DNA from 2 places in the Rossellomorea sp. DUT-2 genome. Region 2 is predicted to be linked to the other one. Evidence: predicted binding sites of a transcription regulator. Region 2 holds the regulator's gene; the other holds the start of a gene.
The links. Region 2 encodes LexA, which represses DNA repair genes until DNA is damaged. Its sites were predicted from a motif close to CGAACATATGTTCG; they were not measured.
Positions count from the first base shown of each region.

Region 1: ACOSV2_RS08035 (Y-family DNA polymerase) is a predicted target of LexA. The motif match lies at 2,401-2,414, and genes of this name have one in related genera.

Region 1 is NZ_JBQPEO010000002.1:449,472-454,034, reverse strand. It holds gene ACOSV2_RS08050 (GRP family sugar transporter) at 191-1,042, shown strand; gene ACOSV2_RS08045 (glucose-1-dehydrogenase) at 1,055-1,840, shown strand; gene ACOSV2_RS08040 (EthD family reductase) at 1,905-2,132, opposite strand; gene ACOSV2_RS08035 (Y-family DNA polymerase) at 2,481-3,743, shown strand; gene ACOSV2_RS08030 (YolD-like family protein) at 3,769-4,101, shown strand; gene ACOSV2_RS08025 (CDGSH iron-sulfur domain-containing protein) at 4,156-4,371, opposite strand; gene ACOSV2_RS08020 (iron-sulfur cluster biosynthesis family protein) at 4,503-4,563, shown strand, end outside.
Region 2 is NZ_JBQPEO010000001.1:745,336-749,898, forward strand. It holds gene ACOSV2_RS03735 (MerR family transcriptional regulator) at 1-410, shown strand, start outside; gene glnA (type I glutamate--ammonia ligase) at 447-1,781, shown strand; gene lexA (transcriptional repressor LexA) at 1,909-2,529, opposite strand; gene yneA (cell division suppressor protein YneA) at 2,686-3,012, shown strand; gene ACOSV2_RS03755 (YneB family resolvase-like protein) at 3,024-3,674, shown strand; gene ACOSV2_RS03760 (DUF896 domain-containing protein) at 3,780-4,013, shown strand; gene tkt (transketolase) at 4,199-4,563, shown strand, end outside.

The sequences.
Region 1 (4,563 bases), on a different contig from region 2:
AAATTTCCTGTCAATCATCTTCATGATCCACCGTCTATCCATATTTCCAGCTCACTTTGAGGTTATACCGGACAAAATGAGGGTATTCATCAGAGAGCGGAAAAAATAGTTGTTTTCTTTCATGAATGGCTAGAATGTTCGTTTCAGAGGAAAACTATGATTATTGTTGGGAAAAGGATGTGGATGTATGATAGGGATTCTTTTAGCCCTGATCCCCGCAGTAGCATGGGGAAGTCTTGTGTTTGTAAGTGTAAAACTTGGAGGGAATGCCTACAGTCAAACGGTTGGGATCACCATTGGATCATTATTGTTTGCGCTAGGCGTATTCTTCATCAAATCCCCGGAACTGACGTTATTTGTGTGGGGAATCGGCTTCATCTCCGGCGTCTTCTGGGCAGTCGGTCAAGTCAACCAATTAGCGAGTGTAAAGTTCATCGGAGTTGCGAAAACCGTCCCGATTTCAACGGGGATGCAGCTGATCGGAACGACTCTCTTTGGCGTTTTAGTGTTTAAGGAATGGAAAACGACAGAAACGATCCTCCTCGGTAGCGGAGCCGTTTTAGCTCTGATTATTGGTGTGGTGTTAACATCATTCACACAAAAATCCGAGGGAGATGAAAAGTCTCAACTAAAAAAGGGGCTACTCACTTTATTGCTATCCAGTTGCGGATACATAGCCTATGTCGTCATTTTAAGATGGTTTGATATTGACGGATGGGAAGCGATTTTGCCACAGGCGATTGGAATGTTTATCGGGGCGGTTGTCATTACGTTCAGGCATAAGCCCTTTACAAAATATACGGTGCGAAATATCTTAACCGGTCTGATGTGGGCATCGGGGAATTTAGGGTTACTGCTTGCGCTTCCACGCATCGGGGTGGCAACAAGCTTCTCCCTATCTCAAACAGGGATCGTCATTTCTACCCTTGGAGGTTTGTTTTTCTTGGGTGAAAAGAAATCCAGGAAGCAGATCCTTCTCGTCATTGCAGGGTGTGTTCTTATCATTATCGGCGGTGTTCTATTAGGCTTTACGAAAGATTAAGGAGGAATGGATATGTATTCAGATCTAACGGGGAAGGTTGTCGTTATAACCGGAGCTGCTACTGGAATAGGAAAGGCGATTGCCAAACGATTTGCCAGTGAAGGCTGTAAAGTGGTCATTAATTATTTCAAAGAAGAAGAAAATCCTGAAGAACTAGTAAGGAAAATCGAAAAAGCAGGGGGAACGGCCTCCATTATTCAAGGTGATGTGTCAAAAGAAGCAGACGTTCAGAGCTTTGTTAAATTGGCCCATGATACATATGGTCGCCTTGATATCTATGTTAACAACGCAGGAATCGAGAATGAGGTACCCTCTGAGAATCTTTCACTCGAGGATTGGCAGAGAGTCATCAACACAAATCTGACGGGGACGTTTCTAGGGTGCCGCGAAGCAGCGAAATACATGCTTGATCATAATATCAAAGGGTCGATCATCAACGTTTCTTCTGTTCATGAAATCATACCGTGGCCTCACTTTGCTCACTATGCTGCCAGTAAGGGTGGGGTGAAATTATTAATGGAAAGTCTTGCATTGGAATTCGCACCCGATGGGATCCGGGTCAACAATATTGCTCCCGGGGCCATTGATACTCCCATCAATGCCGAGAAATTTTCCGATCCCGAAAAGAAAAAGGGAGTGGAAAAGCTCATTCCAATGGGCTATATCGGAGAACCGGAGCAAGTCGCTTCCTGTGCAGCCTTTTTGGCTTCAGAGCAGGCAAGTTATGTCACAGGGACCACGCTCATCGCTGATGGGGGCATGACGAAATATCCAGGATTCCAAGCCGGGAGAGGCTGATGGGAAAAAGGCCAAAATCAATGTGTGATTTTGGCCTTTTCTGTTTTAGGCAGAGTAAATATTCTTAATCGACTATGGTGATAATCGGTGGCTTTTCTAAGAATTTCATGAAGTTCGGTACGTCGTCTCCAACCGCTTTCCATTCTTCTGAAGCAAACGCTTCTTTCATATCCGCTTTGTTTTCAAACTCGATCTCTGTTATTAAGTAGAGTGACAAATCCGTATTTTGATTGGATAAAACCCGCTGTACGTTTGCATTTCTTACATGTGGGACCTTTCCTGCAATCGGCATATGGGTGTTAAAATAATACTCCTCGAACCCCTCTTGATCCTTGGGCTTTCATACAACACAATCACTTTCGCCATATTACGCCTCCTCGTCCTGACTATTTCTGTTCATTTGAATTTTAGCAATTATAGGAAAAAGTGACTATGTATTTCATAACAAAAATATCGACAGTATTTGACTTAGGCGTGACCTTTGACTGCTTGTCGGGCCTGACCAAGCCGCCTCCGCTTTTCTTGTTATTCTCTCTATTTCCATTAATTTTAGTTGAAAGGGAACGTATATTCGTATAGAATCATAACTATACTATATAAGAACGTTTGTTCTATTTTAGGTAAAATGGAGGACGAATATATGACTGTCGATTACAGTGTGCTGCCACACCATAAGATTCTGTGCATCGATATGAAGAGCTTTTATGCTAGCTGTTCGGCTGTCATGCTGGGTCTCGATCCCCTTGAATGCCATTTGGCCGTAGTAGGGGATCGAGACCGCCAAGGAAGTATTGTGTTAGCGGCATCCCCCAGGCTGAAGCAGGACTTTGGGATCAAAACGGGCTCGCGGATGTTTGAAATCCCAAAGGACCCGCGCATCCGGCTTGTAGAACCAAAAATGGCTACGTATGTCAGGATCTCGACCGAGTTGACCCGGTTATTCCATCGCTATGTACCGAAAGATGCCATCCACACGTATAGTGTGGATGAAAGTTTTATTAAGATTGATGGAGCGACGAATCTTTGGGGGGATGCCACGACCATTGCCCGCAAAATCAAGGATGATATGGAAAGGGAGTTTCAACTTCCCTGCGCCATAGGGATCGGTCCCAATATGCTGTTGTCTAAGCTGTGCCTGGATCTTGAAGCAAAAAAAGAGGGGATTGCCGAATGGACCTATGAAGACGTTCCGGAAAAACTGTGGCCGTTATCACCTTTACGTGAAATGTGGGGGATTGGCGGACGGTTAGAAAAAACGCTCAATCGCATGGGCATTTTCTCTGTCGGGCAATTGGCGCAGTATGACCTGGAGAAGTTGGAGGCCAAGTTTGGCGTTATGGGCAATCAGCTCTATTACCACGCATGGGGAGTTGATCTATCTGAAATAGGAGCCCCCATCATGGATGGTCAAATCAGCTTTGGCAAGGGGCAGATCCTGCTGCGCGATTATAAGGAGAAAGAGGAAATCAAACGGGTCATTTTAGAAATGTGTGAAGAAGTCGCCAGGCGCGCCCGTACCCATCGAAAGGCAGGAAGGACGGTCAGCTTTGGTGTCGGTTACAGTCACGAAGAATTCGGTGGAGGGTTCCAACGGTCAAGGACGATAGAGGAACCCACCAATATCACCATGGACCTGTACCGGGTGTGCCTGGAATTATTCGAAGAGAACTACAATGGGAAAACCGTACGGAAAATCAACATCGCCCTTTCTAATATTGTCGAGGATGGGGCGCTGCAAGTTTCATTATTCGAACCTGACCGCTGGGAAAAACGGGAACTCGGGTATGTAGTGGATCGGATCCGAAACAAATATGGGTCAGCCGCCCTGCTCCGCGCCATATCCTATACAGAAGCGGGAACAGCAAGGCATCGTGCCCGCCTGGTGGGCGGACATAAATCGTAACAAACAAATATAGGAGGTGAGAGGATTGATCCGTGATCGGGGAAGAATCAAGTGGACATCCATGATGCTGCCGGAGCATGTGAAATTACTGAGGGATTGGGCCAAGGAAGATACGCACGAGAAGAGGGTCGAACTTGACGAGCAGGAACTGGACAGGATGAATGAAGTCGTCGCAGAGGCGATGGAGTTTGGTAGAATGGTATCGATTACTCACTATGTAAAGCACCGTCATCAATTATCGATTGGAACCATTCACCATGTCGACTCACTGGATGGGAAGCTGCACGTCGTAGACAGGTTCGAAGACGTACACTATATTCCACTTGCATGCATTGTGGACATCCGCTTTTTCGATTGACAGCCCAATGAAAAGAGAGACTTCACCAGAGTGAAGTCTCTCTTTTCATTCCATTTACTCTTCGTCCAATACTTTTTCTGCCCGCACACATGATTCGAATTTTCCTTTATGGGATGCGTCACAAAACGGCATATTTGTAGATAAACCACAGCGGCATAGAGTAAACACCTGTTTCGTTGGAAATACATTTCCGTCAGCATCAATCAGTTCCACGTCCCCGCTTACACGAAAAGAACCATTATCATTCACTTTAATTTGAGCTTTTGCCATGAAAAACCACCCTTTCTATAAAATACAAAAGAATCCCCCTTATCGATAGTAAATTGAAAACAGGAAAAATGCAATATTCTAAAGGAAACAAATGAAATGTGATAATATGGTGGAGTAAGGGAGGTCGTAGAATGAAGATTGAATTAACGAATGAAGCAACTCAAAGGATTCAAGGTAAAATAGATAATCAAA
Region 2 (4,563 bases):
GTAGTGAAATTCGTCGAACGATGGCATTATTCCCAATTAGTATTGTCATGCAGCTCACGGACCTAACAGCTCGTCAGATTCGATACTATGAAGAGCACCAATTGATCAGCCCTGCACGTACTGAGGGGAATCGTAGGCTCTTTTCCTTGAATGACATTGATAAGTTATTGGAAGTAAAGGATCTGTTAGATCAAGGCATCAACATGGCTGGGATTAAGAAGATATTTGCGGTATCCAGTCATAATGAAAGTAAAGTAGTATCTGACGTAAGTAATGAAAAGGAAGAAAAAGCACGACAGGATCTATCCGATGACGAGCTGCGTAAATTACTCCGAAATGAATTGATGCATTCTGGTCGATTTACTAAAGCATCTTTGCGTCAAGGTGACATGTCCCGCTTTTTTCATTAAATAATACCTTTAATAAACTTGAGGAGGAACACGAAAATGGCAAAGTATACTCGAGAAGATGTTTTAAGATTAGCGAATGAAGAAGGTGTCAAGTTCATCCGACTCCAATTCACTGACATTCTGGGGACGATTAAGAACGTAGAAATCCCTCTTAGTCAGCTTGAGAAGGCATTAGATAACAAGATGATGTTTGACGGATCTTCAATTGAAGGATTTGTTCGAATTGAAGAATCAGATATGTACTTATTCCCTGATTTAGACACTTGGTTAGTATTCCCGTGGACAGCTGAAAAAGGAAAAGTAGCCCGACTAATCTGTGATATCTACAATCCAGATGGTACTCCATTCGAAGGAGATCCGCGTAACAATTTAAAGCGCATCTTAAGTCAAATGGAAGAGCTAGGGTTTACTGACTTCAATTTAGGACCTGAGCCGGAATTCTTCCTCTTTAAATTAGACGTAAATGGTGATCCGACATTAGAATTAAACGATAACGGTGGCTATTTCGATTTAGCTCCTACAGATTTAGGTGAGAACTGCCGTCGTGATATCGCATTAGAACTGGAAGAGATGGGATTTGAAATCGAAGCATCTCACCACGAAGTTGCCCCTGGTCAACATGAGATCGACTTTAAATATGCAAGTGCATTAAGAGCATGTGATGATATCCAAACATTTAAGTTAGTGGTTAAGACGATTGCACGTAAGCATGGATTACATGCAACATTCATGCCTAAGCCTCTATTTGGTGTAAATGGATCAGGAATGCACTGTAACATGTCCCTATTCAAAAATGGGGAAAACTCTTTCTTCGATGAAAAGGGAGATCTGCAATTAAGCGATACAGCTCGTCAATTCCTTGCAGGTATCATTAAACATGCAACTGACTTTACAGCGATCACGAACCCGACTGTAAACTCATACAAGCGTTTAGTCCCTGGATATGAAGCACCTTGTTATGTTGCATGGTCTGCTCGTAACCGCAGCCCATTAATCCGTATCCCTGCTTCTCGTGGGTTAAGCACACGAGTTGAAGTCCGAAGTGTTGATCCCGCGGCTAACCCATACCTGGCGATGGCTGTATTACTGGCAGCTGGATTAGATGGAATCAAAAATAACCTTCCAGCACCTAAACCAATCGACCGCAACATTTATGTGATGGACAAAAAAGAGCGTGAAGAAGCGGGAATCGTAGATCTTCCAGCGACATTACACGCTGCATTAGAAAATCTTAAAACAAATGAAGTAATTGTTAAATCCCTTGGAGAACACATCTTCGAACATTTCGTAGAAGCGAAAGAAATCGAATGGGATATGTTCCGTACACAAGTACACCCATGGGAACGTGAGCAATATATTCAAATGTATTAATCCTTAATAATTGCTATTAATTATAAGCAGTGGGTGGTAGCGAAAAATGCTACCACCCACTGCCTTTTTAGAACCTTCAAAAGTATAGAAAAAAATAAGCCGCTATTATACATAGCGGCTTAACGTATTAATGTACTTGGCGATAAACTCCGACAACTTTTCCTAAAATGGATACATTACGTAAAATGATCGGTTCCATTGTTGAGTTCTCTGGCTGTAATCGTACAAAATCTTTTTCTTTGAAAAAACGTTTTACAGTTGCTTCATCTTCCTCTGTCATCGCTACGACGATATCTCCATTGTTTGCTGTTTGTTGCTGACGTACGATAACAAAATCCCCATCCAAGATTCCGGCCTCTATCATACTGTCACCCATGATTTCCAGCATGAAAACCTGCTCATCTGAAGGTGCCATACGCTCAGGCAGTGGAAAGAATTCCTCGACATTCTCAACAGCCGTAATGGGTTGACCGGCTGTAACCTTACCAATTAAGGGAACATTCACAACTCGTTGGCGTGGGATTGTATCCTCTTCAAGGTTTAAGATTTCGATGGCTCTTGGTTTAGTGGGATCTCTACGAATAAGACCTTTGCTCTCTAACCTGGCCAGATGTCCGTGTACGGTGGAACTAGAAGCAAGACCAACGGCTTCACCAATTTCCCGTACGGAAGGTGGATACCCTTTTTCTCTTACTGCAATTTTAATATATTCTAGTATGTCTTGCTGTCTTTTAGACAATTTTGTCATGTTCACGCACCTCTATTATAGATCTTATGTTCCCATTATAGCATGTCTTTCCAGTCGGTACAAACATAAGTTCGAATTTCTGTTGACACCAAACGAATGTTCGTATTACAATGAGTATAACAAAAACAGAACAAACATTCGTATGGAGGTTTTATTATGTTAACACATATTTGGAATCGTTTCTCTTACATTATTATTTTATTTGTCTTAGCACTTTTATCAGCAGTATATTTTCTAATAGTCACGGCAAGTCAACCTTCTTACCAAAGCATCACTGTTCAGGATGGAGACACTCTTTGGACTATTGCCAAACAGTATAATGAAGAATATTCTATGACAGTGGAAGAATTTATCGCATGGGTAGGAGAGGAAAATAATCTTACATCATTCTCAATCCAACCAGGTGAATCACTTGTGTTACCTATAGAAAATCCAACATTATCTACCCATTCAGATTATGAATTGGTAATGAACGAAGAATAGAGGGATAGAAGATGAAGGCAGTAATTTACTGCAGAGTCAGTACAAAGAAAGACACACAGGAAACATCCTTGGAACGTCAAGAAGAGGAACTAGTGAAATTGGCGCAAGACCACCAATACGAAGTGGCTGCTATCATAAAAGATCAAGCAAGCGGTTTTGAATTAGATCGTCCTGGTGTTCTTGAACTTCTTGATTTGATTAAAGATGAGTCTATTGGTGCTGTTCTCATCCAGGATGAAACAAGAATTGGCAGAGGGAATGCCAAAATTGCTCTCATTCACTGTTTACTAAAAGAGGAAGTCAAGATTATCAGTCAAACCCATAGTGGGGAGCTACACTTATCTGAGTCAGATTCTATGGTGATTAATATCGTAAGCATGGTTGAGGAATATCAAAGAAAACTCCATAATTTGAAAATCAGACGAGGGATGAAAAGGGCAGTGGAAAATGGTTTTCAACCTCATAAAAATCTAAAAAATAAAGGAAATGTGGATGGAAGAGAGCGGATTGAAGTACCGGTTGAGGAAATTGTCCGTTTAAGGAAGAACGAACTGACTTTTGCTGAAATTGCAGCAACATTAAGAGGGTTCGGGTATGATGTCTCCAAAGCTACAGTACATAGGCGTTTTAAAGAATATATGACTTCAGTTGAAAATGCGTAACTCTTGTTTTATCTCCTTGAATCTAGTAACATGGCGATAGTATTACGTTCAAATTTTAGTTGTGTTTTAGAATTTGCTGACTATGCAATAAAGGAGTTTTTATAGATGCTTTCAAAAACGAAAATGAATCGAATCAATGAACTTGCCAAAAAGTCTAAAAGTAGCGGACTAACCGAACAAGAAGCAAAAGAGCAGTCCAAGTTGAGAAAAGAATACCTGGAAACGTTTCGTCAATCGATGAAAGGGACCATTGAAAATACAAGAATCTTTGATCCGGAAGGTAATGAAGTGACACCTAAGAAGATTCAGGATATACAGACTAAAAAGAAAATGCATTAGATTAATGAACGGCCAGGTCCATTTTAAAATGGACCTGGCCGTTTTTTCCTTCTTAACCCTTATGAAATCATAAGGGTTTTTATTTTCAACGATTATAAAGTCATGTTATCATTCAAGATAGTTGTATAAACTAACAAAGAAGATTAATATTAATAAGGTACAATAAAAGGAAGGATGTCTGACATATGTTTGATAACACAGATCAATTAGCAATTAATACAATCCGTACATTATCTATCGATGCAATTGAAAAAGCAGGTTCAGGACACCCTGGAATGCCTATGGGAGCAGCACCGATGGCGTATGCTCTTTGGACAAGATTCATGAATCATAATCCGAAAAATCCTGAGTGGTTTAACCGGGATCGATTCGTTTTATCCGCTGGTCATGGATCAATGCTATTATATAGCCTGCTTCATTTATCGGGATATGATGTTTCAATGGAAGATCTTAAAGAATTCCGTCAATGGGGAAGTAAAACACCGGGACACCCGGAATACAAACATACCCCAGGTGTTGAAGCCACGACTGGACCACTAGGGCAAGGAAT